Regions from separate parts of the Pontibacillus salicampi genome, predicted to be linked through region 2. Evidence: predicted binding sites of a transcription regulator. Region 2 holds the regulator's gene; each other region holds the start of a gene.
What was found. The regulator LexA, encoded in region 2, represses DNA repair genes until DNA is damaged. The targets are predictions, from matches to a motif close to CGAACATATGTTCG.

Region 1: ACFFGV_RS04335 (DNA polymerase IV) is a predicted target of LexA. The motif match lies at 4,382-4,395, and genes of this name have one in related genera.
Region 3: recA (recombinase RecA) is a predicted target of LexA. The motif match lies at 7,016-7,029, and genes of this name have one in related genera.

What each region holds. Positions count from the first base shown of each region.
Region 1 covers NZ_JBHLTP010000003.1:561,964-573,072, forward strand. The annotation lists gene ACFFGV_RS04300 (acyl-CoA carboxylase subunit beta) at 1-694, shown strand, start outside; gene ACFFGV_RS04305 (M20/M25/M40 family metallo-hydrolase) at 861-1,988, shown strand; partial or broken gene ACFFGV_RS04310 (transposase) at 2,172-2,351, shown strand; partial or broken gene ACFFGV_RS04315 (transposase) at 2,353-2,478, shown strand; gene ACFFGV_RS04320 (hypothetical protein) at 2,724-3,299, shown strand; gene ACFFGV_RS04325 (hypothetical protein) at 3,320-3,544, shown strand; gene ACFFGV_RS04330 (DsbA family oxidoreductase) at 3,597-4,241, opposite strand; gene ACFFGV_RS04335 (DNA polymerase IV) at 4,413-5,660, shown strand; gene ACFFGV_RS04340 (ABC transporter ATP-binding protein) at 6,207-6,908, shown strand; gene ACFFGV_RS04345 (ABC transporter permease) at 6,905-9,175, shown strand; T-box leader at 9,382-9,645, shown strand; gene ACFFGV_RS04350 (MFS transporter) at 9,712-10,953, shown strand.
Region 2 covers NZ_JBHLTP010000012.1:161,503-172,611, reverse strand. The annotation lists gene ACFFGV_RS15595 (MerR family transcriptional regulator) at 1-99, shown strand, start outside; gene glnA (type I glutamate--ammonia ligase) at 147-1,484, shown strand; gene ACFFGV_RS15585 (BA5345 family protein) at 1,692-2,330, shown strand; gene lexA (transcriptional repressor LexA) at 2,513-3,142, opposite strand; gene ACFFGV_RS15575 (YneB family resolvase-like protein) at 3,438-4,088, shown strand; gene ACFFGV_RS15570 (DUF896 domain-containing protein) at 4,221-4,454, shown strand; gene tkt (transketolase) at 4,670-6,664, shown strand; gene sirA (sporulation inhibitor of replication protein SirA) at 6,827-7,264, shown strand; gene ACFFGV_RS15555 (YneF family protein) at 7,337-7,561, shown strand; gene ACFFGV_RS15550 (cytochrome c biogenesis CcdA family protein) at 7,757-8,461, shown strand; gene ACFFGV_RS15545 (Na(+)/H(+) antiporter subunit B) at 8,529-8,954, shown strand; gene ACFFGV_RS15540 (response regulator) at 8,979-9,338, shown strand; gene ACFFGV_RS15535 (CcdC family protein) at 9,386-9,883, shown strand; gene ACFFGV_RS15530 (DUF2621 domain-containing protein) at 10,569-10,997, opposite strand.
Region 3 covers NZ_JBHLTP010000009.1:231,367-242,475, forward strand. The annotation lists gene yfmF (EF-P 5-aminopentanol modification-associated protein YfmF) at 1-582, shown strand, start outside; gene yfmH (EF-P 5-aminopentanol modification-associated protein YfmH) at 591-1,880, shown strand; gene ymfI (elongation factor P 5-aminopentanone reductase) at 1,893-2,618, shown strand; gene ACFFGV_RS11510 (DUF3243 domain-containing protein) at 2,705-2,962, shown strand; gene ACFFGV_RS11515 (DUF3388 domain-containing protein) at 3,200-3,991, shown strand; gene ACFFGV_RS11520 (helix-turn-helix domain-containing protein) at 4,010-5,023, shown strand; gene pgsA (CDP-diacylglycerol--glycerol-3-phosphate 3-phosphatidyltransferase) at 5,102-5,680, shown strand; gene ACFFGV_RS11530 (competence/damage-inducible protein A) at 5,680-6,927, shown strand; gene recA (recombinase RecA) at 7,098-8,159, shown strand; gene rny (ribonuclease Y) at 8,387-9,946, shown strand; gene ymdB (2',3'-cyclic-nucleotide 2'-phosphodiesterase) at 10,051-10,848, shown strand; gene ACFFGV_RS11550 (stage V sporulation protein S) at 10,961-11,109, shown strand, end outside.

The DNA of each region.
Region 1 (11,109 bases), on a different contig from region 2:
TACTATTATTCACCAATTGGTAGATGAGGATTCCTTTATGGAAATTCATAAACAGTTTGCGAAGAATATCGTTGTAGGCTTTGGGAGGATGAACGGGATCCCTGTAGGACTTGTGTGTAACCAGCCAAAATGGATGGCCGGGGGATTAGATATGGATGCTTCCGATAAGGCTGCTAGGTTTATTCGATATTGTGATTGCTTTCATATTCCTATTATTACGTTAGAGGATGTGACTGGGTTCTTCCCCGGTGTGCAGCAGGAGCATAGAGGCATTATTCGACACGGTGCGAAAATAATATATGCTTTTGCAGAATCCACTGTTCCTAAATTCACGGTTATTCTTCGTAAAGCATATGGAGGGGCTTACGTGGCCCTGAATAGTAAAGCTCTCGGTGCTGATATGGTTTTTGCCTGGCCCAACACGGAGATCGGCGTAATGGGACCAGAAGGGGCTGTCAATGTATTGTTTGGGAAAGAGATAGAAAGAAGCGGAAATAAAGATTTAGTCCGATCTCAGAAAATAGCGGAATATCGAGAGCATTTTGCTAATCCATATAGAGCTGCTGCCCTTGGATTGGTTGATGACATCATTGACCCTAGAGAAACTAGGATTCACCTTCTCCAAGCCCTTGATACGTTCCTTGTACAGCAGGATAGGCAAGAAGGTAGAAAGCATGGGAATATACCGCTCTAATGACATTTGGGGCACAAGGGTATTCATTTGACACAAGAGATGGCATTCGCTAACGTACTATTATAGCCATCTCTTTTTTTATGTTTATTCGCAAGTACAAATGAAGGAAGATACACATACTGAAGAAGGCGTCATAATGGTTACATAGTAAAAGGAGGAGAACTATATGCCAAGCGTAAATAGAGAAAGATTATTAGAGGAATTTCTAGAGCTTGTTCAAATTGACTCAGAAACAGGCGAAGAAGCCAACATAGCAAAAGTATTAAAAGAGAAATTTGAAGCTCTTGGTTTGGATGTTACAGAAGATGATACGACCGAAGAAACAGGCCATGGAGCTGGAAACCTAATTTGTACCCTTAAAGGTCACAAAGAGGAAATCGATACTATTTACTTTACATCCCATATGGATACAGTTGTTCCCGGAAACAGCGTTAAGCCATCCGAAAAAGATGGCTATATCGTAACTGATGGTACAACTATTCTTGGTGCAGATGACAAAGCGGGTCTCGCTGCAATGCTAGAAGCGATTCGGACTCTTCAGGAAAATCATATCGAGCACGGAGATATCCAATTTATTATTACGGTTGGAGAGGAATCTGGATTGCGCGGAGCCAAAGCATTGAATCCAGACTTTCTTAAAGCGAAATACGGCTATGCATTAGACAGTGATGGTCAAGTTGGTAATATCGTAGTAGCTGCGCCGACACAGGCAAAGTTGAATGTAATTGTAAAAGGGAAAACTGCTCATGCTGGCGTAGCACCCGAAAAGGGCGTCTCCGCTATTACAATGGCTGCGAAAGCGGTCTCCAAAATGCCGTTAGGACGAATCGATGAGGAAACTACAGCGAATATAGGTCGCTTTGAAGGCGGACAAAAAACGAACATAGTGTGCGACCATGTAGAAATTCTAGCTGAAGCTCGTTCTCTTATTCCTGAAAAAATGGAAGAGCAAGTGGAGAAGATGAAAAAAGCATTGCATGAAACAGCAGAAGAAATGGGCGGAAGCGTAGAGGTAGAAGTGGATGTTATGTATCCAGGCTTCAAACATACAGAAGGGGAGCAAGTGGTAGAGGTAGCTAGAAGAGCAGCCAAGAAGATTGGCCGTACTAGTGAGCTGCTACAAAGTGGCGGAGGAAGTGATGCCAACATTTTTGCTGGTCACAACATCCCAACAGTGAATCTATCTGTAGGCTATGAAGAGATTCATACAACAAATGAACGGATGCCCATTGATGAATTAGTTAAAACAGCAGAGCTGGTAACATCCATTGTGGAAGAAGCAGCAGCAGAGTAACATAACAATCCATCTATAAAATTTGAATGGGAAATTAATAGAGAAAACACACACCGTAACTAAGTTGCGGCTTGTCAGGCTGTCGAGAAAGTCTCGACAGCCTTATTTACTTCTTTTTACTTTCATTATTCACCGCGTTAATTTGTTATAATAGTTATATATTCTCTAACGAAAGGTGATTCGATGTTTCAATCCAAAAAAGAGCGTCAAAATGAAATCGAAATGGTCACGATTGAAGAGCTTGTTCCTGAAGACCATCTCCTCCGTAAAATCGATCGGTACATAGACTTCTCCTTCATTCCAGAAAAAGTGCGATCTTACTATTCCGAAGACAATGGTCGTCCCTCACTTGATCCTCTTGTAAAAAGAACTGCATGGGCTGCGTTATTGTCGCCTGCGCGGAAAAGAAAATGTGCGCGAACAGGCGTTATTGACAGCTGCCTGTCAGAACATGAAGAAGACTGCCCTTCACCTATCAAGGGTGTGTTAGGTGAAGGAGAGTCTTTTTCGGTGAAGGGCTGGCAAATACCAGGAGGGCTTTGTGGAGATTTCTTATAACAGTATCCTTAGCCTTGTCCATCACGGTAAAAAGTCCCAACATACGTTCGTGTCAGTTTCCTTGTCCCTAGATGGAATCTAAAAAAGCTAATACTATTGGTTCAAATTAATCTAAAAATATTGAAAATTCTTACAAATAAGGTATCCTATAGTTAATACTAGGAGAAGGGTGATGATATGGAAGAGGTAAAATCACTGATGGAGCTGTGGGAAGCATACAAAGTGGCGATTCTGGTTAGTTTAGTGGGGGCGTTGATAGGGCATTACAAACGAAACTCCTGTATTTTATTGCCGATTGTTAGCTTAGACTATAAATTTAAAGATTTTAAGAAGCTTAAACGGAAATCTTACTCAACCATCGTAAGAAGTGTCATGTTTGTGCTTACAACATTGAAGGCGTTCGTATATTTTATATTGTTTCTAGTAGGAGTTCGTTTTGGTGACAATAAAGATACAGACCCTATCTTATTTGAGTTAGGTGTGTTAGGAGATTTGATTATTGGAGTTGGGGCAGGTGTGATTGCCCAAAGTACCATTACAATGTCAGGAACACACAACCAGCTTTCGGTTGTTGTCACTGCATTACTAGCAGGTTTCGCGGGATTATCTTATATTCAAAAGTTCCAAAAGGACTCACTGGATGGTGTAGGAAAAGAATATAAAGCTAAATTGGCAGACACAGAGGAATATATTACTTCTGACATAAAAGAAGATGCGTCAAATGAGGTGGCTGCCACAAGAGAAAAAGTATAAGTAAAGGGAAGAGGTCATGTATGAAGGTACGTTTAACGTCAAAAGAGAGATGGCAATTAGAGCAATTGCTAGAGATATTAGACAATCCACATGAAGCCATTGCCAAACGCAGATTGGCCAAAACAAAATTTGATATGCTTTATCGTAGAGCCGTAAATAGAAATATACAAGAAAAACAAATAGAAGCAGAGCAGAATGGGGTGGCCGTTTGCATGTATGAAGGGGAAGAAAATCCTTCCAATTAGCTTATGTTGTTTCAACATACTACATTTGGAAGGATTTTTTTAATGGCATGCGTTAGCAGCCATCAGGACCGCAAGACATCCCCGTTTCTGGATTTTCTATCGCATCTTTTTCTTTTTGTGCATCCACCATACGCTGCAATTGCTCAACAGGTTGAGCGCCTACTGTTTTGTAGTCACCATATACATAAGTGGGTACGCCTGTAATACCAGACTGATGAGCATCTCGGATGGAAGATTTCAGTTTATTAAAGTATTTATCGTTACGCAGAGCTTGACTAAACTCATTTGTATCCAACCCTACCGTGCGAGCAATATCTTGTAGTACTTCCTCATCATTAATATCTCGTGCTTCCAGCCAGTACGCTTTAAATACTTCCTCGCGATAATCAGAGCCTTTCCCTTGCTCATCTGCATATTCAAATCCTAATAGTGCCTTACGAGATTCGCTGGTTACATCTGTTAATACTTCCGGCTTCATATCAATGTCGTATTTTTCTGCAAGCATTTTTACATTTTCATATGCTTGTTTCATATAGGCATTGTTTGGATCAGGCTGACCCTCTGGGTGGAGTTCAAATTCTCTCCATTCAATTTCCATTCCAGGATTCTGCTCCTGTAAACGCTCTGCATTCACTTTGCCAATGTAGCAAAATGGGCATATAAAATCAGAATAAATAATTAGCTTATTTTCAGACATTCCATTAACCTCCTTTGATTACATACCAACTGGTAGGTACGTGAGAAATATACCACGTATCTTTCCTCTGTAGCAATCACAATGCTCAAGAGAAAGTACGTATGTCGTTATTACGACTGGGAGTATGGTACAATAATATTAGAACCTATGTTCGTGAAAGGAGGGGGGGTTATGTCAACTTGGTATCCTAAAAAAGGGCGAGTTATTTTTCATGTGGATATGAACAGTTTTTATGCCTCTGTCGAAATAGCAAGAAATCCTGAGCTAAAAGGAAAGCCCTTAGCTATTGCCGGAAATCCGGAAGAAAGGAAAGGAATTGTGGTCACCAGCAGCTATGAAGCTAGGGCTAAAGGTGTAAAAACAACCATGCCTTTATGGGAAGCCAAGAAGCTTTGTCCAGAGCTTCTTGTGATGCGTCCCAATTTCGAGCGGTACCGGGAAGCATCACGAGAGATTTTTCAAATCTTAGCTGACATTACTCCTTATGTACAGCCAGTTTCTATTGATGAAGGATACATGGATATTACTGAATGCAGTCAGCTTGGTACGCCGCTTGACATTGCTCAACAAATTCAGAATACCATTTTTGAGCGCTTGCAATTACCTTGCAGTATCGGTATCGCTCCGAATAAATTTTTGGCCAAGATGGCTTCCGATATGAAGAAGCCAATGGGAATTACCGTTCTTCGCAAACGGGATATATCCCTTAAGCTATGGCCATTGGATATTGAAGAAATGTATGGAGTTGGAGCAAAAACTGCCGAGAAATTACGAGCCATTAACATAAAAACGATAGGAGATTTAGCAACCGGTGACGTTATGCAGTTAAAAGGTCTTCTTGGTATAAATGGTGAGCGTTTGCAAAACCGTGCCAATGGACAGGATAATCGTGCTGTTGATCCAGATGCAGTATCAGAATTTAAAAGTATAGGTAATTCAGCAACATTGCCTCAGGACACTACGGATGAAACAGAAATAACCAGTATGCTAAGGAATCTCTCCCAAAAAGTAGCGGATCGAATGGATCGAAAGCAAGTCATATCGAAAAACATTCAAGTTATGATTAGATACGCAGATCGACGGACGATTACTCGCAGTAAGCAGCTGCCAGAATTTGTTGAAAAAGTAGACGAAATTTATCACTATGCAGTAAAGCTATGGGATGAAAATTGGAATCAGGAGCCTATCCGTTTACTAGGAGTCACTGCACAAAGCTTTATAGAAAAACAACAAGCAGGCATGCAATTAAATCTGTTTACGTATGAGGACGAGGTAAAGAAAGAGCCATTATATTCAGCTATTGATGAACTTACTGAGAAATATGGAGCGAACCCCTTCAAGCAGGTAAAAGAAACTAATCAGAATAACGTTACGACGAGCTATCAAAAGGACTTTCTGGATGACTATAAAAAGAAATAGTTTAAGTGAAGAAGAGTTGCACCGTAACATGTATCTGTCGTTACGACTCATTCGGATAAGTGTTTTGATCAAAATGTGTAATAGTGAAAAGGTGGAGTGTCCATTTACATAGAGTCTCTCCCCGGGTGATCAAAGGAGTGGTCGGCTTACGAATACCGAGTTAAAAAAACATCCATACTATGTTCTAGTAATTCCAGAGCATGGCTGTATAGACTTATATTGCTTTTAATAGGGTATGCTTATCTCTTGGTGTGGTGGTGTTTATGTTTGTCTGAAAGAAACAAGGTAATGCATCTAGTTATTCATAAAACGTAATGTAAGTACAAAGTTACATATTCCAGAACAAGGAGCCATCTAATAAGCGCATATTAGGATGGTTTTTTTGTATTCCGATTCCCCACCAGGCACTCATATGAATAATTTGAAATAAATTAAAATATATATTTCAAAAGGATTGTAATCGAATGGAATTTGCTGTACGATTTACATATAGAATTGAAATGATGAAACTATAATATTTCAAAAAATCTTATTGGAGATGAGCGTATGGGGATCGAGTTAACAAATGTAAACAAAGTGTACAAAAGCGGTGAAGTCGAGGTTCATGCGTTGCGAAATGCTTCTTTACACATTCCTGATAATAAAATAGTAGCCATTTTAGGACCTTCTGGTTCCGGGAAATCTACGTTGCTAAATGTAATTGGTGGAATTGATCGTCATGATAGTGGCACCATTTCTGTAGGTGATTATATGTTAGATGAAATGAAAGATAAGCAAGTAACTGAGTATAGGCGCCATGCGCTAGGATTCATATTTCAGCAGTATAATCTCATTCCTACCTTAACGGTGTCAGAGAACGTAGAAGTAGGAAGTCAGCTGAGTAAAAATCCACTCGACCAAAAGGATATTCTTGAAAAAGTGGGGATGTGGGATAAGAAAGATAAATTCCCTTTTCAGTTGAGTGGAGGGGAACAGCAGCGGGTGGCCATTGCTAGAGCCCTGGTGAAGAATCCAGCTTATTTATTATGTGATGAACCAACTGGTGCTTTAGATGAAGAGACAGGGAAGAAAATTTTAACCCTATTAAAATATGTTAATGAAACATACGGTACAACGGTTTGTATTATTACTCACAACAATGGCATCGGAGAAATGGCACATACGGTAATACGTATGAAAAGCGGTGAAATTATGGATAATTACTTTAATGAACAACCTCTCGCTCCGGAGAAGGTGAGCTGGGTATGATGTTACGGAAGAGTGTTATCCGTCAAATGAAGGAAAAGAAGCTTCAATATATGGGGGTAATTGTCCTATTAGCCATTTCTATATTGTTATATGTAGCGTTATCCATGGCAATTACGACAATGGAAACCAGAAATGAAGAGTTTAAAGAAGCCTATAATCAAGAAGACTTTCATTTCATTGTTTCTGAGCAAGTAGAGGGGAGTCAGCTCTCTACATGGGAGGAAGAATTTGATGTAACACTTGAAAAAAGAATGTATACTGATTTGGACTTTGCGAACGATACAACACTTCGGTTACTGGAAGTGAGTAATCATGTAAACAAGCCATATATTTCTAAAGGAGAAATGCCGAAAAAGGAAAAGGAGATAGCTGTTTCTCCAGTATTCGCAAATACACATGATGTAGAAGTAGGAGATACTATCTCTCTTGGAAAACAAGAAGTAACGGTGACAGGCTTCATGTACCTTCCAGATTACATTTATATTTTGGAAAGAGAAAGTGACCTCATTAATGACCCGAAGTTGTTTGGTATTGCCATAGGTTCAGAGGAGACGATTAATAATCTAGGAAGCAATGTCATTACACAGATTTCTGCAGATAAAGCAAGTAAGGAAGAAATCGAAGAGTTCAAGGACAATTTGACGAGTACCCATACCCTCCTAAAATGGCTGGAGGCAGATGACAATCCTCGAATTGAATTCGTTGAATCCGAAATAGAGGGCTCGAAAGCAGTAACGACAACCTTACCATTATTCATTTTAGCCTTATCGATTATGATGGCTGTAATGATCCTTAAGCGTAGAATGGAAATGCAACGAAAAGAGCTTGGAACATTAATGGCTCTAGGATATCGTCGTCAGGAGCTGCTAAAATTATATATGACCTTTCCTGTCGTCATCGGACTAGTAGGCACCATCGTTGGTATCATCGCAGGGGCAGCCTTTTCCATCCCACTAACAAATTTATATACTACTTATTACAACCTACCGAGTCTCTCATTTTTCGATTGGGATATAACGGTGCTCATTATAGGTTTTATTATTCCAAATATATTACTGCTTGCCATTACGTATTTTGTAATCAGGAAGCCGCTGAAACAATCACCTTTGACGCTCTTAAGCCCAAAGGATATGTCTACCGGTAAAAAGTCTATGCTAGAAAAACTACCTATTTTCCAAAAAGGGTCCTTCTTAACTAGGTTTAGGCTGCGCTTGATGATTAGAAGTAAAACTAGAGCCGTATATATATGGATTGGGGTAATGTTTTCTACTATCCTGCTTATGTTTGGTTTCGTTACTTCTACAGCTATGAGTGACTTAGTCGATTCTACGTATAAACAAATATTAACATATGATTATGCTGTCCATTACACCACGTTGCAAGAAAGTAATACCGAAGAAGCAGCAAGCCCTTTTACGACAAATGAGGTGTCTGTAACCAAAATAGGGGATCAAGAAGAGGATGTTGATTCAAGTATTACACTATATGGAATGGAGCCTGAAACGAATTTAATTCAACTGACAAATGAAGCAGATGAAACCGTAAATATGGTTACAAAAGAAGGCTTCGTAATTAGTCAGCCGTTAGCTACCATTTTAAATGTAGAAGCGGGAGATACCATTACAGTCGAAAATAGCGTAAACAATCAAAAGCTTGAGAAAGAAATAGTCAGTATAGCTAAGCTATATATTGGAAATTCCATATACTATCAGAAGGAACAGGTAAATAGTTTCTTTGGTTATCCCGAAGAAGCCTATACTGCTAAATGGACTAATAAAGACCCATCTGATGAACAAGATGTACTCTTTATTGAGAATAAACAAGATATAATTGAGAGCTTTGAAAGTACATCTAGTTTAACAAGATATGCTATTTTAGGTATTTCTGTATTTGCCTTCTTCATTGGTGTTGTCGTTCTCACATTGATTACTAATTTAATAGTTGAGGAAAATTCCCCTTCCATTTCTTTATTCAAGGTAATGGGATATATGGATAAAGAGATATCCAAGCTAATCGTCAATGTGTACACACCGATAGTGGTATTAGCCTATATTGTTTCTGTACCTATTGGAATTGTAAGTATTGATCAAATGATGGCTTCATTAGTAGAGCAAACTGGATTTTCCTTTCCGGTGCAATTGAGCTGGTATATGGTTGTGGTGGGATTTGCCATTATCATGCTCACTTATTACGTTTCTTTAGCATTCTCTAGAAGAAAGCTCAAACAGGTCTCCTTACAAGAAGCATTGAAGAAGCAGCAAGATTAGCAGAAAGGAAACTCCGTTCAAAATATGAACGGAGTTTCTATGTAAAGGCTATACTCCGAAATACATGTAGATAACAGTAATCCTTCCAGTTTTACAAGCAATGGGGAGCATATCTGAAGTGAATATGTTGTTCTGAATTTGACCACATTGTATTTGTAAATTAACTATTTACAAAATTTATTGAATATTAGATAATATATAAATATTAAAATGCGATGAAGAGAAGAGTAGGTAAAAGTAATCTTTTCCAGAGAGCTCCGCTTGATTGGTGAAAAGGAGTAAGGATTTATTTACTGAAGCAAGCCTCAGAGCTTCACACTGGAACTTTTATAAGGGATAGTGTGACGGGATCTCCCGTTATAGAGATAGGGTATAAACAAATTTTATTTGTCGTACCTAATAAGATTAATATGGTGACATATTAATAAACTGGGGTGGCACCGCGATGTATTTCTAATCTCGTCCTCAAGACAAAATGTCTTGGGGGTGAGATTTTTTATTTTGTTCAAAACGTTAAGTATTTAGGAGGAATCTAATTGCGTTTTAAAACATTATTAGAAAAATGGCGGTTTCCATCCATCTTATTATTGAGTATCGGTATTTCAAGCGTAGGTAGTTGGGTTTATTTTATAGCTTTAAACCTTATTGTTCTCAACCTAACAGCATCAGCTCTTGCTGTTTCTGGATTGTATATTATAAGGGCTCTATCAACAGTGTTTACGAATGTTTGGTCAGGAAGTCTGATAGATCGTATGAACAAGAAATATCTCATGATAGCACTTAATTTCATTCAAACAGTGCTTATTGCATTATTACCTTTGTTTTCTTCTTTAGCTTATATTTATTGTATGACCTTTATTATCACGATGGCTAGCTCTATGTATCACCCAACATCTATGACTTATATCACGAAACTAATACCAGAAGAACAAAGAAAACGATTTAATTCTTTACGTAGTTTGCTTGATTCGGGAGCTTTTTTGACGGGGCCAGCTATAGCAGGAATGATGTTTATGATTGGGACACCTAATATGACTATTTATATTAATGCAATTGCCTTATTTTTATCGGCATCTATTACAATAGGAATGCCTAATGTTGAATCGTCTACACAACTTGCTAGAGCATCAGGAGGGAAGTTATCTGTTGAATTATTGAAAGAGGATTGGAAGATTGTTATTAGTTTTAGCCGTAAGTATTCTTATATTATGATGATTTATTTTCTATTTAGTGCCATGCTCGTTATGATGACAGCTACGGATTCATTAGAAGCTGCATTTGCCACTCAGATCCTTTCTTTATCTGAAGGAGAATATGGTATGTTAGTTAGTATTGCTGGTGCGGGGGTATTAGTAGGCTCTTTAGTAAACACAATCACTGTTGAAAAAATCCCTACCTCTTGGCTAATTGGTATGGGTTCAATGATAACTGCAATAGGATATATGGTCTTTACATCATCTAATACATTTTTAATAGCCTCTGTAGGTTGTTTCGGACTGTCATTTGCTACTGCCTTTGCTAATACAGGTTTTTATACCTTTTATCAAACAAATATACCTGTGGATGTTATGGGAAGGATAGGAAGTGCTTATAGTTTGGTCGAAGCCTTACTTATTATCGTATTCACTGCCATTTTTGGTATTGTCTCTGACCTGATATCTATAAGATTTGTTGTTGTTTCCGGAGCTTCAATCATGCTTATTGTATCAGTTGTACTATTGCTCTACACTGTTCATCCTTCGAAATTAAAGTTTTATCAAGATGTGATAGCAAAATGAAAGTATGATAAATGTCTTTAAATAAACCAACTCCAATGAACCAGCTACGGGTTATTCCAGAAAAGGGAGCGATTGTTGAGTAACTAAGGGAATCCACGCTGTTGGCGGGGTTCCCCTTTTTTTATCTCATTTATCAACAATAACCTTTAACATAGC
Region 2 (11,109 bases):
AAGGATTTACGCAAAATGTTGAAAAATGAAATATTCCAAGGTCATCGCCATGGAAAATCTTCGTTGCGTCAGGGAGAATTATCGCGATTCTTCCATTAGATATACTATTCTATATAAATTTACACTTTGGGAGGAATTAGTGAATTATGGCTTCGAAATTTACGAGAGAACAAATTTGGAAAAAGATTGAAGAAGAAAATGTGAAATTTATTCGTTTACAATTCACAGATCTTCTAGGCACTATTAAGAACGTAGAGATTCCTGTTAGCCAGCTGGACAAAGCACTGGATAACAAAATGATGTTTGACGGTTCTTCTATTGAAGGATTCGTTCGTATTGAAGAATCCGATATGCTATTACACCCGGACCTCGATACTTTTGTGGTATTCCCTTGGACATCTGAAAAAGGGAAGGTAGCTCGTTTTATTTGTGACATTTGCAATCCTGATGGCACACCATTTGAAGGATGTCCTCGCTATAATTTAAAACGGAATTTGAAGAAAATGGAGGAACTCGGTTTCTCTGCGTTTAATCTCGGAACGGAGCCGGAATTTTTCCTCTTCAAACTGGATGAAAAAGGCGAGCCGTCGATGGAGCTGAACGACCGTGGTGGATATTTTGATCTTGCACCGACAGATCTTGGGGAAAACTGTCGTCGCGATATTGTGTTAGAGCTTGAGGAAATGGGCTTTGAAATTGAAGCATCTCACCATGAGGTAGCACCTGGTCAGCACGAAATTGACTTTAAATACGCAGATGCTGTAAAGCACTGCGATGATATTCAAACGTTCAAATTAGTAGTAAAAACCATTGCAAGGAAGCATGGATTGCATGCAACCTTTATGCCAAAACCGTTATTTGGTGTAAATGGTTCGGGGATGCACGTAAATATGTCCCTTTTTACTAATGGAGAGAATTCCTTCTTTGATGAGAATGGTGACCAGCAGTTAAGCAAAACAGCTTATCAGTTTATTGCGGGTGTTATAAAGCATGCAACGAACTTTACTGCTGTGACTAATCCGACCGTTAATTCCTATAAACGTCTCGTACCTGGATACGAAGCTCCATGCTATGTTGCATGGTCAGGGCAAAACCGTAGCCCGCTTATTCGTATTCCAGCATCCCGTGGCATGAGTACACGTATCGAGGTTCGTTCTGTTGACCCTGCTGCGAATCCATATCTAGCCATGGCAGTACTATTAGCATCAGGTCTGGATGGTGTGGAGAATGATTTACAGGCACCAACACCAGTAGATCGTAATATCTACGTAATGGATAAAGAAGAGCGGGAACGTAATGGTGTACAGGATTTGCCTGCTACGCTTGCTCAAGCGCTTGACCTCTTGAAACAGGATAAAACAATGGTCGACGCTTTAGGTGAACACCTATATGAGCATTTTATTGAGTCAAAAGAGATCGAATGGGATATGTTCCGTACACAAGTTCACCCTTGGGAACGTGAGCAGTATCTATCCACTTATTAATACTATTTTTATTTTAATATGTAAGGAGCTCTTGATGTTTTACGATCAAGGGCTCTTTTCATGCTTTGCATCAGTAACTTATTAATACTTAGTAGCAACTCCGAACAATATGAAAGAGCATAATCCATAATTCAAGGACACGGGATAAGAAACATGATTTACCAAAGCATGGCAGAATTGTAAAATGTAAAAGAGAGGAGGAACGATATGCATTTGGAAAGTAAGTATTTAATTAGATGGGGAATACCTGGCTGGATTGTTATCTTTTATGGTGCTGTACTTAATAGGCTCTTAGCATACAAGCCGATAACCTATAATAACGTGCCGCCACAGGAAGTAATTGTTGCCTTGCTTACGGCCGTTTCGATTGGAGTAATTGCAGGTTATCTAGTGCATCAGATTTATTTTGCGATGGATTGGATTCTATTAAATCGCTCTAGACAGGTGTCAGAGGAAATACTATCAGAGCTTAGCGCTGTTGGTATTGCTATTGAGGAGGATGCCATAGAACGAAAATACTTCCAAATAGAGTATATGTGGCAAAGTGCTCTTGCAAATGTTAAGGAAAAACATAAAATGGATTATTTGGCTGAACGGTATGCTTATCTATTAACCAGGACACATGAGCTTGGGATTCTTCAATTATCGTTGATTATCTGTTTAGCCATTTCCTGCTATTATCTGTTTGCTGGAACAAACGTAGTGATAGCATTTCTATTCTTATTAGCGAATGTAATAACCTGTTTCTTGGTCACTCGTTCCAAAACGTATTATTCTAAAAATGCTCAATACTTTATGACGAATGTATTGAAGGATTTATTGCACGAACAAAGAAGCAGCAGCTAATCGATACATAGGTAGGTAAACACTCATTGATGAGGTTCGTCAGCCTCTTCTTTCTAGTTACTATTACCTCATGATTTATGGGGGTTTCTAGGTCTTAGAAGAGTATGGAAAAGATTTCTGAAAAAACACCCTGATGGTATTTCCATCAGGGTGTTTGTCATTACATCGTTTATGGTTAGTAATTAGTGAATATTTCGATACAGCCCGACAACACGTCCTAAAATAGAAATGTTTTGTACGATGATAGGTTCCATCGTAGCGTTTTCTGGCTGCAGTCGAATATGATTGGATTCCTTGAAGAACCGTTTTACAGTTGCTTCTTCATCCTCTGTCATCGCAACGACAATATCACCGTTTTGAGCAGTTTGCTGTCTTCGTACGATGACCATATCTCCATCTAAAATCCCTGCTTCAATCATACTTTCACCTTGAACAACAAGTACAAATACTTCATCATCCTGGGTCGCCAGTGTGTCTGGTAACGGGACATATTCTTCAATGTTTTCAATTGCTGTAATCGGCATGCCTGCAGTGACCTTACCAATGACAGGAGCATAGGTCGCCTCTCCTCTAGGGATTTGGTTTGCACCTTCCTCCTCTAATTCTAGTACTTCAATTGCTCTAGGCTTAGTAGGGTCACGTCGAATGTATCCTTTTTTCTCTAATCGTGCCAGGTGACCATGCACTGTAGAACTAGATGCAAGGCCGACTGCTTCGCCAATTTCACGAACGGAAGGCGGATATCCTTTTTCTAGTACACGATCTTTAATGAAATCTAGTATTGTTTCCTGCCTTTTCGATAGTTTTGTCATATTCACTACACCTCGTACATATTCTTTATTACCTACATTGTACCACGCTTGGTAAGGATATACAAACATTCGTTCGCAAAAATAGTTGACAAGAACGGATGTTCGTATATAATAGAATACAGAAGCGAACAAAAGTTCTTATCGGAGGGGATCATATGTTTCAAAATCTATCAAAACTAGACATTGCTTATATTCTATTATTTGTGGCGAGCTTGGGATTTATGTATTATGCTATGGTGACGAGTTAATAGACTTTGAGTAATTCGTTAAGTTAGACGGAAAGTAAGGAGAGCATATGAAAGCAGTTATTTATTGCCGGGTGAGTACAGAGAAAGAAACACAAGTATCATCTTTGAAACGACAACGACAGGAGCTTCTCGAACTAGCAGAAGCCAATGATTTCGAAGTAATAAAGGTAATTGAGGAGCAAGCGAGTGGATATGATGTGGAAAGAGATGGGATATTTGAAGTGTTAAGCCTATTCACCGCCGAGGAAGCGAATATGTTACTTATTCAGGATGAAACAAGACTAGGTCGAGGAAACACCAAAATAGCCTTGTTTCATCAACTGAATAAGCTAAATATCCCTATTTATTCTGTTGCTCATAATGGAGCGTTACAGCTTTCTGAGTCAGATTCTATGGTGCTGCAAATCGTTGGAGTTGTTGAGGAATATCAAAGAAAGATTCACAACCTGAAAATAAAGCGGGGAATGAGAAAGGCTATAGAGGAAGGGTATGATCCTTCTGCTAATCTTTCTAATCAACACCTCGCGAAGGGACGGGAAAAAAAGGAATTTCCAGTAGAGGAAGTAGTAAGACTAAGAGATAACGGGCTTACCTTCCATGAAATTGCTGCAACGCTAAGAGGAATGGGACATGATGTCTCTAAAGCAACGGTTCACAGGCGGTACAGAGAAGTTCAATTACTTGAAAAAAACGATTAATCACGTTATTATAAAGCATGCGCAAGGCAAGCATCGATATAAATCGAACTTGCCTTTTTCCAATGAGTCCACAAACGAAATAAGATGCTCAAATAGGTGAGAGGACAAGTTTTATCATAAAGGAGAATGTTTATGCTATCTCAAGACAAATTAGATCGTATTAATACACTTGCTAATAAATCTAAAAGTGAAGGCTTAACCAATACAGAAAAAGAAGAACAACAATCATTACGTCAGGAATATTTGAAAAATGTCCGTAAGTCATTTAAGAATCAACTACGTTCTGTGACAGTCATGGATCCAGAAGGTAACGATGTAACACCTGAAAAATTAAAGCAAGATAAAGAAAATCAAAAAAAGCACTAATGGCATCTGTTAGCCAGTAGAGTCACTATCCTGTTACAATAGTAGTTGTAGCGGGATTTTTTTGTATAATTGAATCCTTTTGTCACACCCTATAACGATGAGAAAGTCCCGTTGTGACATTCTTTTTGCAAGGACCACTTGTCACTAAACCCATTTCATTATAGGATTAAACTGATACATAGTTCGCCTCTTGCGACGAGGAAAGGAGTTTTATTATGGCACCACAAGTAGAACAACAATCTATTAATACTATCCGTACTCTTTCAATTGATGCGGTAGAGAAGGCAAATTCAGGTCATCCTGGTATGCCTATGGGAGCTGCGCCGATGGCGTACACGCTCTGGACAGAATTTATGCAGCACAACCCAAAGCATGCGAGCTGGTTTAACCGAGATCGCTTTGTACTATCAGCAGGTCACGGTTCTATGCTTCTATACAGTCTTTTGCATCTTTCCGGTTATAACGTAACGATGGAGGATTTGAAAGAATTTCGCCAATGGGGATCTAAAACGCCTGGCCACCCTGAATTTGGCCACACGGAAGGAGTAGAGGCTACAACAGGACCTCTGGGACAAGGTGTAGCTATGTCTGTGGGAATGGCAATGGCTGAAACTCATTTAGCAGCGAAATATAATAAAGAGCATTATCCTGTTGTAGATCACTACACTTATGCCATTTGTGGAGATGGAGATTTGATGGAAGGTGTCTCTCAGGAAGCAGCGTCTTTAGCTGGGCATCTTGGATTAGGGAAGCTAGTTGTCTTATATGACTCTAATGATATTTCCCTCGACGGCGATTTACATCGTTCCTTCACAGAAAATGTAGAGGATCGTTTCCAGGCATACGGCTGGCAAGTGCTTCGCGTGGAAGATGGTACCGATATCACTACTATCCGTGAAGCGTTAGCAAAAGCCAAAGCAGAAACAACAAAACCGACCTTAATTGAAGTGAAGACGGTAATTGGCTTCGGTTCTCCTAACAAATCCGGTAAATCTGCTTCTCATGGTGCACCACTTGGTGAAGAGGAATCTCAACTAACGAAAGAGCATTATAAATGGGAGCACGAGCCATTCCACGTACCTGCAGATGTGTATCAGGATTTTGCCACGAAAGTACAAACTCGTGGAGAAGAAGCTGAGCAGCAATGGAATGAGCTTTTCGAAAGCTATAAGGAAGCATACCCGGAATTAGGGGAAGAGCTTGCTAACGCCATGAATGGTGAGCTGCCAGAAGGATGGGAAGACAAGCTGCCAAGCTTTACTCCTGGAGAAGATAAACTCGCAACACGCGCAGCTTCTGGTGAAATGATAAATGCCCTATCTAAAGAAATCCCATATTTCTTTGGAGGAAGCGCTGACCTAGCTGGCTCTAATAAAACAACTGTAAAAGAAGAAGAAGACTTCTCAAGAAATAATTATGCAGGACGGAATATTTGGTTTGGTGTTCGTGAATTTGCTATGGCCTGTGCCTTAAACGGTATGGCTCTTCATGGAGGCCTAAAAGTATATGGCGGTACGTTCTTCGTATTCAGTGATTATTTACGCCCAGCCATTCGTCTATCTGCATTAATGGGTACACCTGTAACGTATGTATTCACACATGATTCGATTGCTGTTGGCGAAGATGGACCTACACATGAACCGATTGAGCAGCTGCCATCCCTTCGCGCCATGCCTAAGTTGTCTGTTATTCGTCCCGCCGATGGAAATGAAACTAGAGCAGCTTGGCAATTAGCATTGGAATCTAACGATCAGGCAACCGCTCTTGTTCTGACTCGTCAAGGGCTGCCTACTTTAGAAGGTACCAATTACGAGGGTGTGAAGAAGGGTGCTTATACAGTAAGCAAATCACAAAAGGAAACTCCGGATGCTCTGTTGCTTGCTTCAGGGTCTGAAGTGCAGCTAGCAGTCCGTGCTCAACAAGTTCTTCTTGAAAAGGGAATTGATACTAGTGTTGTTAGTATGCCTTCTTGGGATCGTTTCAAAGCACAGGATAAGGCGTATCAGGAAGAAGTCCTTCCTAGCACAGTAACGAAGCGTCTTGGCATTGAAATGGCTTCCCCATTCGGCTGGGAACGCTATGTGGGAATCGATGGTGATGTGCTTGGAATTGAAGAATTCGGGGCATCCGCACCAGGAGATACAGTGATGGAAGAGTATGGCTTCACTGTTGATAATGTAGTTGCAAGAGTAGAACGTTTATTCCAATAAAATGAATCAGTTTGATTTAGCCTCCGGCATTTACGCTGGAGGTTTTTTTGTGTGACCCATAAGTTTTTAGTTTCGACAAAATTTGTAGGAGATCATCTGCTAAAAATGACACATTTTTCAATCCTATTCGGTTACTATGGTTCTAATAGGGAGGGACAGGCTATGCGGGAGTATGTCATATATTGGATTAAAGATGAATTCTCTGTTCACTATTTTCATAAGACGAACGTATTGTTTCAATTTTTCCAAGAATGGCGCCAACATAGAGGGAGCTCTATATATGAACAGCAATTTCAAGAGATTACGAAGCCATTACCTCTAGAGATTCTAGTGCAGCATGTATCTAAGAAGATTCGTAAGCCAGTTGAACTGTCATTTCACGAGCAGGAAGCATCCTTCTACATTAACTATAAAGGTAAAACATTACAGCTTATTCAACAAAACGACCGGGAAGTTCGTTTCTATGCAGAAAGCTTACATCAGGCGGAAGAAATATTATTTAATACGCTGCGGACCTTTCATCCTTCGTTTTTCATTATAGATACAGCCTATAGTCATTATGGGTGGATTGCACCTATTAAAAAGCAAGCGATTTTATGACCGTGCTATTGTATTATCCCCCATGTTCTACTATAATGTTTGAGAGACAACATGAAGGAGGATATTGGTACGATGAGTACGATTTGGGTTATTGTTATTGCTCTCATAACTCTACTAGCTGGCGTAGCGCTAGGCTTTTTTATTGCCAGAAGGTATATGATGAACTATTTAAAGAAAAATCCACCAATTAATGAACAAATGCTAAGAACATTAATGATGCAGATGGGGCAAAAGCCATCGCAGAAGAAAATTAATCAGATGATGCGCGCCATGAATAATCAGCAGCAGCAAAAATAAATGTTTGTAATTGGGAATCCTTCTTCGCCACAGAAGAAGGATTTTTTATGCTTTGTGAAATAAATGTGAAGTTGGATTCGCTCACAAAACTGTCATAAAGAAAATAGGGTTAAACGATAGTAAGCATGTCTTTTTTTCATTACAATGAAATAAATTACTATTATTATGAAGTTGGAAGAGAAAGGGAGAATCACAATGGGAGATCTCACTATATTTTTAGCATTTGGAGCTGGATTTCTATCATTTATATCACCATGTGTGTTACCGCTTTACCCGGCATTTTTATCCTATATTACGGGAATGAGTGTAAATGAGATTAAATCAGAGAATGCTATGCTTAATAAACGAAGTATAATACATACGATTAGCTTTCTAATTGGGTTTTCAAGTATCTTTGTTCTACTTGGCTATTCAACTACTTTTATCGGAGAGTTTTTAAACCAATATCAGGATTTAATTCGACAATTAGGAGCGATTTTAATTGTTTTCTTCGGTTTTGTCATTATCGGAGTATTCAACTTTAACTTTTTAATGAAGGAGCGGAAGGTGCATTTTAAAAATAGGCCGACTGGCTATCTTGGCAGTGGTATTATCGGTATGGCCTTTTCTATGGGGTGGACTCCGTGTACAGGACCAATACTAGCGTCTGTACTTACGCTTGCAGCAGCGAATCCAGGCAGCGGTATGATTTACATGATCAGTTACTCTCTTGGATTTTCAGTACCATTTCTAATTCTTTCCTTCTTTATTGGCAAGATGAACTGGATAAAGAAAAACAGTGCGAGGCTAGTTAAGATTGGTGGGTACATTATGGTATTTATGGGCGTTTTCCTATATTTTGACTTAATGACGACTCTTACTTCCTATTTAGCGACCCTATTTGGTTTCCAGGGATTCTAATCAAGATTGGAATTATCGTTTATTTTGTATTATCATTAAGGTATGCTGTAAAAAAGGAGAATTGTCAATGAGGACCAATGACTTAATTTTACGTACCACAACTATCTTAATCGCGTTTATTTTATTGGCATTTTCCATCTATTTATTTTTTGCTGGACATAACGCACCGGGTGGAGGATTTATCGGAGGGTTGATGACAGCCGCTGCGATTATCTTAATGTACATGACTTACGGATTTGAGTCTGTAAAAAAAATTATTCCTATTAATTTTCGGTATGTTATCCCTTTCGGTTTGCTCACTGCTGTATTATCGGGAGTTGGCTCTTTTGTATTTGATGTGCCGTTCCTTAGTCATACATTTGCCCACTTTTCCCATGTCCCTATTTTGGGCGAGGTTGAACTTGCTACGGCAATGTTTTTTGATTTGGGAGTATATTTAACCGTTGTCGGTGTAGCGTTGACCATTATTTTATCTATTGCAAATGATCAATAGATAGGCGAAGGAAGGGAATGTGAAATGGCCAATATATTAATTGTAGATGATGCTAAATTTATGCGCATGACACTAACCAATATTTTGCAAAATGGCAGCCATAAGGTAGTAGGGGAAGCAGAAAATGGGAGACAGGCAGTAGAGATGTATGAAAGCACCCATCCCGACCTTGTGACGATGGATATAACCATGCCTGAAATGAATGGAATTGAAGCCTTAAAACGTATAATCGGATTATTTCCTGAAGCGAAAATTATTATGTGTTCAGCTATGGGGCAGCAGAAGATGGTGTTAGAGGCGATAGAAACTGGAGCAAAGGATTTTATCGTAAAGCCTTTTGATGAAAACCGTGTACTAGAGGCTATCAGCCGCGTATTAGGATAAGAATTCCTACATAAGCCTTGTGGTAATCAAAAGAAAGAGTTGATGATATGTGGATCATTGCTAGTTCTATTGTTGCTGTACTAATGGCGACGACGATGATCTTTGTTAGATTGCGGGCATCTAGAAAACCCGCTTCTGTAAAGAAAATTATATTACCGCCTTTTTTTATGAGTACAGGTGCACTAATGTTTGTGTTTGAACCATTTCGAGTAGAATGGATACAAGTGCTGGAAGCATTTTCGGTAGGGGTTGTTTTCTCTATTTTTCTCATTAAGACCTCAAAGTTCGAAATAAGAGAAAAAGATATTTACCTTATTCCGTCCAAAGCATTTGCATTCATTCTGTTCGGATTGTTAGCATTGCGGATTGTATTAAAGACCTTAATCGGTCAACACGTTTCATTTGGTGAAACGAGTGGAATGTTCTTTCTTCTAGCCTTTGGGATGATTCTTTCCTGGAGAATAGCAATGCTTATCAAATATAAACAGGTAGAACGTAAACTATTAGAACGCGATATGGCAGCAGCTGTTGCTGCACAGAAATAACCCCCAGGCTACAAGCTGGGGGTTATTTCTGAGTGTCGAGAAATTTCCATCGGTTCTTCTATGTGTATCGAGGCGGTGTTGGCGAAACGACTCGCTTTCCATGGGCGTCCGCTGAGCCTACTCGCTTCCTCCGGTCGCTGTGGGGTCTCATCTGTACTCCAGTCCCATAGGAGTCTCGCCCGCCTTTTCGCCAACACCTTTCGAACGATGAGCTTGAACCTCTTCTGCTTCCATGAGGAAAGGAAGAGGTCTATGTAGGCATGGAATTGAACAGGGGCTTTTATTGTCGTAAGGTTCTGTTCCCACTAATTATCGCACAGTGGGGTGGAAATGGGCAGACTCCTCTGGGATGCATGGACAACTGCGAAATCTCACAGGGGCTATTTTCCGCCCATTCACAGTATTTGTAACAGAAACCAAACCGCCCTCCATACTTTTTCGAGAGCGTAATAACCCCCAGCCTACAAGCCGGGGGTTATTTATTTGTTCCATAAACCTTCGTTGAGGCTAGGAGGATCTATACAAAGGTACTGTCATGGGAGAAAGATTCGGTTAGCATTAAACCCTTGCACCATTATGAATAGTTGAATTTAATAATACATTTTCACTTAAAGGCACGGAGGATAAAATTATCCCCTTGTGAGGAGGAAATCCTCTCAAGGGGATGAAACATACACAGTATCGTTTATTGGTCAAATAAGGGCAGGTATGGATGTACATCAATATTTTTATCATGTAGTGTTTTCTTCAGAAACTTATGATCGCGTTTTGGGGTGGCGAGAATATAGCCTTCTATTATGATATCTTGTGAAATATAGTTAGCTTTTTTTCGAAGCGCAACTTCACTAATTTTGCCGGCAATTTTTTGTTTAGCTACATCTCGGAATAACTCGGGAACAGGGGCAACTAATTCTTCTAGAAATGCTTTCTGTTCTTCCCCCCACATATGCAAGGTTTGCTCAATATAATGTTCTTCCCAATCTATTATGGATTTCCCGTCTTCCTTTGGCAGTCGTTTCAAAAATTTCCGAAACATGAAATATCCGCCAATAGCCAGCAGCACGACCATAATAATGGTCCAGGCAACTATAAACAGGGCGAAACTAGTATTCATTGTCATCACCTTTTTCGTCTTCTCTCTTACTGCCTAGAATAGCACAGAATGGTTTAGTGGTCTATCTCTCATTGTCATATCCAACAAGGAGAGAGCGAAGAATTTCGACAGT
Region 3 (11,109 bases), on a different contig from region 2:
GCCTCCCCTCTGAAGGATGCTCCTCAAGAACCTAAGGAAATAGTTGATAAAGAGAATGTACAGCAAGGAAAGCTGCACTTCGGCTATAGAACTAATATCCTTTTCGGTGATGACGATTATTATGCGCTGCAGGTCTTTAATGGGCTGTTTGGTGGATTCCCATCCTCGAAGCTGTTTATGAACGTTAGGGAGAAGCACAGTCTGGCATACTATGCTGCTTCTCGTTTTGAAAGTCATAAAGGGTTATTGCTTGTCTTTAGTGGTATTGATCCGAATGACTATGACCAGGCCAAGGATATTATCCAAGAGCAAATGCAGGCAATGAAGGCTGGGGACTTTACGACAGATGCTGTAGAAGAAACGAAAAGTTTAATTGTAAATCAGCTTCTGGAAACGATGGATAGCCAGCACGGTTTAATTGAAGTACTATATCATCAAGTATTATCCGGAGTAGACGTTAACCCAGATAAGATGATAGAAGAAGTGAAGAAGGTTACAAAAGACGAAGTCATTCAAGTTGCAAACAAAATACACCTTGATACTACCTACTTCCTTACTAAACAAGAGGGAGGCGAAGCGTAATGAGTAATATGAATAAAACACACTACGATCAAATACAGGAAACCATTTATGAAAAAACAATGGATAACGGTTTGAAAGTGTATTTGCTTCCGAAGCAGGAAATGGCGAAGACGTTTGCTATTTTCACGACAGAATATGGTTCCATTGATCAAGTCTTTACACCACTCGGCGAGAAGAAACAAGTATCCGTACCTGAAGGTATTGCCCATTTTCTAGAGCATAAATTGTTTGAGAAGGAAGACCGTGATGTGTTCCAGGATTTCACGAAGCAAGGGGCATCAGCCAATGCATTCACATCTTTTACAAGTACAGCATATTTGTTTTCGGCAACTAGTAATGTAAAAGAAAATGCAACAACATTATTAGATTTTGTGCAAGACCCTTACTTTTCTGATGAGTCTGTTGAGAAAGAAAAAGGTATAATCGCACAAGAAATTCGTATGTATGATGATCAACCGGATTGGCGTGCATTTTTTGGAACCATTCAGAGCTTATTTACCCATCATCCAGTAAGAGTAGACATTGCTGGCACGGTTAACTCTATTCAGGATATTACGAAGGAAGATCTGTACACGTGCTACAATACCTTTTACCATCCCTCCAACATGTCCTATTTTATGGTGGGGAATTTTGATCCTGAAGAGATGATGGCGCTCATTGAGAAAAACCAGCATAGTAAAGAATTCGCGCCTGTTGAAGATTTGAACCGTTCGTATCCTGATGAACCGAAAGCGGTAGCAGAGAAGCATAAGGTTATCGAGATGCCTGTTTCGGTTTCTAAATGCTTAGTAGGCATGAAGGAAGATATTGATTATTTGAATGAGAACAATATACTTCAAATGGATATGATTAAAAGCATGGTGCTAGACCATTTCTTCTCCAAGAGCGGCGAATTTTACGAGCAGCTCTACAAAGAGGATCTTATCGATGATAGCTTTTCCTATGAGACACATATTGATAAAACATTCGGCTTCACTATCATAGGTGGTAATACGAGGGAACCAGAAAAATTCCAAGCTCGTGTTAAAGAAATGCTTCATCAATTAAAGGAGCGTACGCTCACAGAGGAAGAGTTTGAACGCATGAAGAGGAAACGTATTGGGCAATTCCTGCGTTCTATGAACTCCTTGGAGTTTATCGCTACTACGTTTGTACAATATCGTCATTTAGGGATTGATTTGTTCCAGGTACTTCCAGCTATTGAACAACTAACGAAGGAAGACGTTGAGAATCATTTACGTGAATGGATTGACGAGGAAAGAATTGCGGTAACCGAAATCCGTCCTTCTAATGATTAATCGGGAGATAATATGAAGAAAAATTGTTTAATAATAGGAGCTAGTGGTGCTATAGGAAATGCAATAGCTACAGCATTTGCTGACGAGGGGTATCAGCTGCTCCTACATTATCATCAGAATAGTACATCTATAACGAATTGGTTGAAGCAGCGAGAGGACGATGCTGTTCTTCAAACGATTCAAGCGGACCTTTCTCATCGAGATGGCATAATAAACCTTTTGCAGCAAATTTCCTTCCGAGTAGATACGCTGCTATTTGCTAGCGGAACTAGCCTAGTTCAGCTGTTTCAGGATGCTACAGAGGAAGAAATGGACTCCCTGTATCATGTGCATGTAAAGACACCCTGGATGGTGACAAATCATCTGCTGCCAGAGATGCTGAACCGTAAATCTGGATCCATCATTGTTATATCATCGATATGGGGAGAGGTTGGCGGCAGCTGTGAAGTGCTATATTCTTCTGTTAAAGGAGCGCAGGATAGCTTTGTCAAGGCGCTTGCTAAGGAAGCAGCACCCAGTGGTATTTCAGTCAATGGCATAAGACCCGGGTATGTTGATACGAAGATGAATGATATGTTTGACGAGAAAGAGCAAAGAGAGCTGCTAGATGCTATCCCTGCTGGTCGATTCGGTACCCCGCAAGAAGTCGCATCTCTCGCTTTATTTCTGGCATCACCTGCCTCCAACTATGTAAATGGTCAGATGCTGAATATGAACGGTGCATGGAGCGGAGCTTAGGAAACTTTTCACTTCAGCATGAATAAAAGCATCCTCCCTGTCAAATCATAATGATGTAAGTTTTGATTGACGAAGGAGGAAAATACATGTCTGTACTCGACAATTTCGAAACGTGGAAAGACTTTTTAGGGGATCGTCTTCATCAGGCTCAGCACGATGGAATGCAAGATAGAGCAGTTTCCGATCTTGCTTATGAAATTGGTGACTACCTGGCGAAGCAAGTAGATGCTAAAAATGATCAGGAAGCAGTTCTGCGTGACCTTTGGAATGTGGCTTCTCCAGAAGAACAGCATACAATTGCCAATATGATGGTGAAACTAGTTCAGAATGAAGGTACAAAATAAACAAGAGGGCTTCGTCCTCTTGTTTTTTTGTATAGTGCATGTTTCAATGAAAACAGTCATGTAAGCTAATGGTTGGAGAATATTATTAATAAATGTAAAATTGATTTCAGATAAGCTGATATTATCCTTTATCATCCTTTGAAAATCATTTATTATAGAAATAGTATGTATGCTAATAAACCTTGAATTGCCAGGTTTTTTTTATTGTATAGGGCTTATGAGGGAGGGAGTAGTGATATGGAAAAACAGGAATGGTACTTAGAGTATGAAATTCAATATAACCGTCCTGGACTGTTGGGAGATATTTCTTCCTTGTTAGGAATGCTCTCTATCAACATCGTTACCATTAACGGAGTAGAGGATTCCCGAAGAGGGATGCTGTTATTATGTAAAAATGATGAACAGATCAATCGTCTGCAATCGATATTGGAAACGATGGATACTATCAGCATAACAAAGTTCCGTCGCCCAAAACTCAGAGATCGTCTAGCAGTTCGGCATGGGCGGTATATACATAGTGATATTGATGACAAGAAAACATTTCGTTTTGTTCGAGAAGATTTAGGCTTATTAGTCGATTTCATGGCAGAGTTATACAAAAAGGAAGGGCACAAATTGGTGGGAATTCGAGGGATGCCAAGAGTAGGAAAGACCGAATCCATCGTTGCAGCCAGTGTTTCTGCTAATAAACGATGGCTGTTTGTATCCAGTACACTGCTAAAGCAAACCATTCGTAATCAGCTGATAGAAGATGAAATTTCCACTGAAAATGTGTATATTCTAGATGGGATTGTTTCCACTAAACGGGCTAATGAAAAGCATTGGCAGCTAGTACGCGAAATTATGCGCCTTCCAGCTACAAAAGTGGTAGAACATCCAGATATGTTTGTTCGATCTACTGAGTACAAACTAGATGACTTTGACTATATTATTGAATTACGCAATTCCCAGGATGAGGAAATAACCTATGAAACGATTGACAAGCCAGAATTTGAACAAGATGAGGGCTTTTCCATGTTTGACTTTTAAATTGGATGGTGTTAATTAATGGAAATTGGGTCTCGACTAAAAGAAGCAAGAGAAGCAAAAGGTTTATCATTAGATGATATTCAGAAGGAAACAAAGATTCAAACGCGTTACCTGCAGGCAATTGAAAAAGGAAATTTTCAAATTATGCCCGGAAAATTCTATACAAGAGCTTTTATACGTCAATATGCAGAAGCTGTGGGGCTAGATGCAGAGGCGCTAATGGAGGAGCATACGTCAGAATTACCGAGCTCTAGTGATGAAGAATATGTACAATATACCCGTGTACAAAAGCATAAGGATCAGGAATCGAACAAAACCTCTGCTATGGCATCTGTCTTTCCAAAGCTTATTATCGGATTACTTATTGTCGGTATAATTGCTGTGGCTGTTTTCTTCTATCAGCAAACCATGAATAATGACAATTCTGGTGCTGAAACGGATGATTCTGGTGCCGGTGAGCAAGTCACGTATGAGAAAAATGAAGAATCCAGTGCTGATAAAGGGAATGGTGGAGACAATCCATCCAATGAGGGTGCTGACGATTCCGAAGAGGATTCTGCGAAGAAGGAACAGGATGCGAATAACGATAAGTCTTCCGAGGAAGATAATAAAGAAGATGAGCAGCAAACAAATGATAAGGATAAGAAAGAGGAAGAAAAGAAAAAGGATGAATCGGATAGCGAAAAGAGTTTACAATTAGTGGAGAAGGGTTCCGGCAATGTTCCACAGCATACGTATGAGCTGACAAACCCTGACAACATTAACATAAGCTTTGAAGCTGCAGGCAATAATGCCAAAAGTTATCTCGAAGTAAAAAACGGAAAAGGCAAAGCGTTTTACCAACAGGAGTTAAACAGTAATAATAGTCCAAAAGAGTTTGATCTTTCTGATGAAAAGGAGATTTATATAAAAGTAGGAAATGCTCCTGATCTTACTATGAAAGTAAATGGTCAGAAAGTGGACTATCCAGTTGATGCAAACAAAACCGTTTTCCAAAAGTTCGTGGTTAAAGTCACAAAATCATCAGAGTAACAACATAGCAGAGTCATCTTTTTACAGGATGGCTCTTTTCTCTTCTAGGTAGGAGATTTAATATTGGAGGAAAGAAAAATGAATATACCAAATAAAATTACCATATCCCGTATCTGTTTAATCCCAATAATCGTTATATTATTATCTGTACCATTTGCTTGGGGCAGTTATGATATAGGTGGTCAGTCCTTGCCGATATCGCATCTGGCAGCAGCAGTGTTATTTATCCTTGCAGCGACTACGGACTGGGTGGATGGTTATTATGCAAGAAAATATAATTTGGTAACCAATTTAGGGAAATTTTTAGATCCATTGGCAGATAAATTACTTGTGTCTGCTGCTCTTATTTCTTTAGTAGAACTAGGTGCAGCACCAGCATGGATAGTAATACTAATCATTAGCCGCGAATTTGCAGTAACTGGCTTACGTCTTGTCGCTGCTGGTGAAGGAATTGTGCTCGCGGCAAGCCAAATGGGAAAGTTGAAGACGTGGATACAAATTGTTGCTACTTCTGCGCTGTTATTGCATAATTTCCCATTCTCTTTTGTTTCGTTCCCATTTGCAACGATTGCACTGTATGCAGCAATGATTATTACCGTGATTTCTGGAATTGAATACTTTATGAAAAATTGGCATGTAATGAGGGGATCTAAGTAATGGCAAAACAAGTGAAAGCAGAAATACTAGCAGTAGGGACAGAGCTTTTGCTAGGACAAATTGCAAATACAAATGCTCAATGGCTTTCTGTACGACTTGCAGACATGGGCGTAAATGTGTTTTTCCACGGAGTGGTTGGTGATAATGAGGAAAGAATGCGTCATCAAATGGAACAGGCGAATGGGAGGTCAGATATAGTCATTGTTACAGGTGGACTTGGACCAACCGATGATGATGTTACGAGAGAGGTAGCATCAGAAGTGCTTGGGCTATCTATTGAAGAAGAGCACGAGGCGCTTCGTGATATAGAAGCATATTTTGAAGCGAATAATCGCCAAATGACGCCTAATAACCGAAGACAGGCAAGGATGCTGAAGGGTTCTACCATATTGTCCAACCATGTAGGGATGGCTCCGGGCTTTGCAGTAACGAACGAAGGAACCACTTGGATCTTCCTCCCTGGAGTGCCAAGAGAGATGAAGGCGATTATGGATGACGGAGGCTTTGAGCTAATACGCTCTCACTTTTCTTTAGAGGATACCATACAATCGAGAATGCTGCGGTTTATCAGTATTGGGGAGTCACATTTAGCTCATGATTTACAGGATTTATTAGACCAGCAAACCAACCCAACCATAGCTCCTTTGGCAGCTAAAGGGGAGGTAGCATTACGAATTACCGCTAAGGCACAGACGAAAGAGGCAGCCAATAAGTTAATCGATCATACAGAAGCATCTGTATTAGACAGAGTTGGCATGTACTGCTATGGAAAAGACGATGATACATTAGAAAGTACCGTCTTTCATATGCTCAAGGAGCAAAAGGAAACTATATCAGCTGCAGAAAGCCTTACTGGGGGAAGGTTTATTGATCAGGTGGTCTCTCAACAGGGAGCCTCCAGTGTATGCAATGGTGGCGTAGTGTGTTACGCCACTGCTGTAAAAGAACAGGTGTTAGAGGTTCCGAAGCTAATAATAAATGAATATGGAACCGTGAGCGAGACATGTGCGGTAAACCTGGCTGTAAATATAGCAAACAAGTTAAATAGTTCCATTGGTATTAGCTTTACCGGTGTGGCTGGTCCTGATCCGGTAGAGGGGCAGCCTGTTGGTACAGTGTATATTGGTATATACAAAGACGGAGAGCAGCCGTTTGCGAAGAAGTTTCACTTTCATGGAGACAGAGAAGAAATACGGCAAAGAAGCGTAAAGAAAGGTTTCGAACTGTTGTACCATTACTTGAAATAAGTTTTTTTCAACGTACATTGTACCCTATTATTATAGTTTACCCTGTACAAAAAAGGAAAAATACGATAGGATTACACTGTAATAATTACGAACATTTATTCGCATTTTAGTTGGCAAATCCTTTAAAAAAAGGTATGATAGATGTAGTAGAATTTCAAGGGGGATATAACGTGAGTGATCGTAAACAAGCGCTGGATTCAGCGCTCCGTCAAATAGAAAAGCAATTTGGTAAAGGTTCCGTTATGAAATTAGGGGAGCAAGCGAACAAACGTGTCAGCACAGTTCCAAGTGGCTCTTTAGCATTAGATGTTGCTCTTGGAGTAGGCGGTTACCCTAGAGGCCGTATTGTAGAAATTTATGGTCCGGAATCCTCTGGTAAGACCACAGTAGCACTTCATGCTATTGCAGAAGCCCAGCGTCAAGGCGGACAAGCGGCTTTTATTGATGCAGAGCATGCCTTGGATCCTGTATATGCACGTGCTTTAGGGGTGGATATTGAGGAGCTGTTATTATCTCAGCCAGATACAGGAGAACAGGCTCTAGAAATTGCCGAGGCTCTTGTGCGAAGCGGTGCTGTGGATATGATTGTTATTGACTCTGTAGCTGCACTTGTGCCGAAAGCAGAGATAGAAGGCGAAATGGGAGACTCTCACGTGGGTCTGCAAGCTCGTCTAATGTCTCAAGCTCTGCGGAAGCTAGGCGGGGCTATTAATAAATCCAATACAACAGCAGTATTCATTAACCAGATTCGTGAAAAAGTAGGTGTCATGTTCGGTAATCCTGAGACTACGCCAGGAGGACGTGCATTAAAATTCTATTCTTCCGTCCGTCTTGAGGTGCGTCGTGCTGAAACGTTAAAGCAGGGGAACGAAATGGTCGGAAACAAAACGAAAATTAAGGTCGTAAAGAACAAGGTTGCTCCTCCGTTTAAACAAGCTGAGGTAGATATCATGTACGGTCAAGGAATTTCTCACGAAGGTGAGCTTCTTGACATGGGTACAGATTTAGATATTGTGACGAAGAGCGGCTCCTGGTATTCCTATAACGGGGATCGAATGGGACAAGGACGCGAGAATGCGAAACAATTCCTTCAGGAGAACGAACAGGTATTTCAGGAAATCAATGACAAGATTCGTCAGCATTACAGCATGTATGATCAACCGGAAGAAGAAGCTAGTGGAAAAGGTGCTAAGGATGGAAAAGACGAAAACCAAGACTCGTTAGATTTGTAATGGATATGAATAACCCTCGCCGAGTTCATGTCGGCGAGGGTTTAAATTTGACGTTTCCTTGACAATCCGCATAGTCAAGCTTAAAATTAATATGTATAATTTTCATTTTTCTTAAATTTATACAAGATATGTTTTAACTATTTACCTTCAAAAATGAAAATGAAACATCTTAGTACATGCCGACACACATGTATGTGGACAATTTAATAGCAAGAGGAGGTGAACGTATGGGAGCAACTCAAATCATCATCTCCATTTTGCTTGCCCTCGTCGGTATTGTTGTTGGTTATCTGATTCGGAAATCCATTGCAGAGGCGAAGATTTCAAGTGCAGAAGAATTGGCGAAACAGATTGTGGATGAAGGGCATCGTAATGCTGAAGCTGCTAAGAAGGAAGCATTACTTGAAGCCAAAGAAGAAACACACAACACTCGTCAAGAAGCGGAGAACGAAATTCGAGAACGCCGAATGGAACTTCAGAAGCAAGAAAGCCGTTTGATGCAAAGAGAAGAGAATTTGGATCGAAAAAGTGAAACGCTGGACAAGCGAGAGCTTATGTTAGAGAAGAAGGAAGAATCGCTAACAGAAAAACAACAACAAATTGAAGAAACGGAAAGCAAAGTGGAAGAAATGAAACAGAAGCAACAGTCTGAGCTTGAGCGTATTTCCGGTTACACGACAGACCAGGCGAAGCAAGTCATCTTAGACCGTGTGGAACAAGAGGTATCTCATGAATCCGCCTTAATGATCAAGGAAGCTGAAAATAGAGCTAAGGAAGAAGCGGATAAGAAAGCTAAAAATATCCTCTCTCTCGCATTGCAGCGTTGTGCTGCAGATCATGTTACGGAAACGACAGTATCTGTTGTGAATTTGCCTAACGATGAAATGAAGGGCCGTATTATTGGTAGAGAAGGCCGAAACATTCGTACGTTAGAGACATTAACAGGAATTGATCTCATTATTGATGATACGCCAGAGGCTGTCATTCTATCTGGATTTGATCCAATTCGAAGAGAGATTGCTCGTATTGCCCTTGATAAACTGGTTCAGGATGGACGCATTCATCCTGCACGTATTGAAGAGATGGTGGAGAAATCTCGCCGGGAAGTTGATGAATATATACGTGAAGTGGGAGAGCAGACGACGTTCGAGGTTGGAGTTCACGGACTTCATCCAGATTTAGTGAAGATTCTAGGAAGACTGAAATATCGTACTAGTTACGGTCAAAATGTCTTGAAGCACTCTATGGAAGTTGCTTACTTAACTGGTTTATTAGCTGCAGAGCTTGGGGAAGATGAGAATTTGGCACGACGTGCTGGATTATTGCATGACCTTGGTAAAGCAGTGGACCACGAAGTGGAAGGAAGTCACGTAGAGATTGGCGTAGAGCTCGCTAAGAAATATGGAGAGAATGACACCGTTGTGAATGCGATTGCTTCTCACCATGGTGATGAAGAAGCAACAACTATCATTTCTGTCCTTGTAGCAGCTGCTGACGCATTATCAGCTGCAAGACCAGGAGCGCGTAGCGAAACGCTAGAGAATTACATTAAGCGTTTAGAAAAGCTCGAAGAAATTTCTGAGTCCTATGACGGCGTAGAAAAATCATTTGCCATTCAGGCAGGTCGAGAAGTACGTATCATGGTAAAACCAGAAGAAATTGATGACTTGAAATCGGTTCAGCTGGCAAGAGATATACGAAACCGTATTGAAGGCGAATTAGATTACCCAGGTCATATAAAAGTAACAGTTGTGCGTGAGACACGTGCTGTAGAATATGCTAAATAAAGCGATCCCCCTAGCGGGATCGCTTTATTTCGTTCGGGAACCGTTGTATACTGAAGAAAGACTTTGCTAACACACACATTTTAGGTTGTAGAAAGGAATTTGTTATGAGAATTTTATTTGTTGGTGATATTGTAGGATCTCCAGGTCGTTCTATGGTGGAGGAGTACATTCCAAAGCTGAAGAGAGCCTATCGTCCTCATTTCACAATTTTTAATGGGGAGAACGCCGCATCAGGCAAAGGAATAACACAAAAAATTTATCAGCAGTTTTTAGGACTGGGCGCACACGCTATAACACTAGGAAACCACGCTTGGGATAAGAAAGAAATTTTTGATTTCATTGATGATGCCAATCGGATGGTACGTCCTGCGAATTATCCTGAGGGAACACCAGGAAAAGGGCTTACGTATATTAAAGAGAATAACATGGAATTAGCGATCATAAACCTACAGGCTCGCACTTTCATGCAGCCGCTTGAGGACCCGTTTAGAAAAGCGGACGAGCTCATTGAAGAGGCATCCAAACGAACAAAATCTATATTTATCGACTTTCATGGTGAGGCGACCTCTGAAAAGCAGGCATTGGCTTGGTATGTTAGTGGACGTGTCAGTGCGATTGTTGGCACCCATACGCACGTGCAAACAGCAGATGACAGAATTTTGCCTGGTGGTACTGCTTATATTACAGATGTCGGTATGACGGGACCTTATGATGAAATTCTCGGGACAGACAAGGACGCTGTCATAAAAAAATTCCTGACGAATTTACCTGTACGTTTTGAAGTTCCAAAATCGGGAAGAACACAATTAAGTGCATTCCTAGTAGATGTGGATGAGGCATCAGGAAATGCTACCCGAGTTGAGCGAATTTTAATTAACGATGATCATCCATTTCTTGGATAAGTATTTGAATTTTTCGAAATATTCGTTCATAATGTGGGTAGGAGGAATATTTTCCAAATCCATGAATAAAGTAGAAATGGAACGATAATAGCGTATGAAGGAGGAACTAGTCATGGAAATATTAAAAGTGTCAGCTAAATCTAACCCTAATTCAGTAGCAGGAGCACTTGCGAACGTGCTAAGAGAACGTGGCTCAGCAGAAATTCAGGCAATCGGCGCTGGTGCCTTGAACCAGGCCGTGAAAGCGGTAGCAATCGCTCG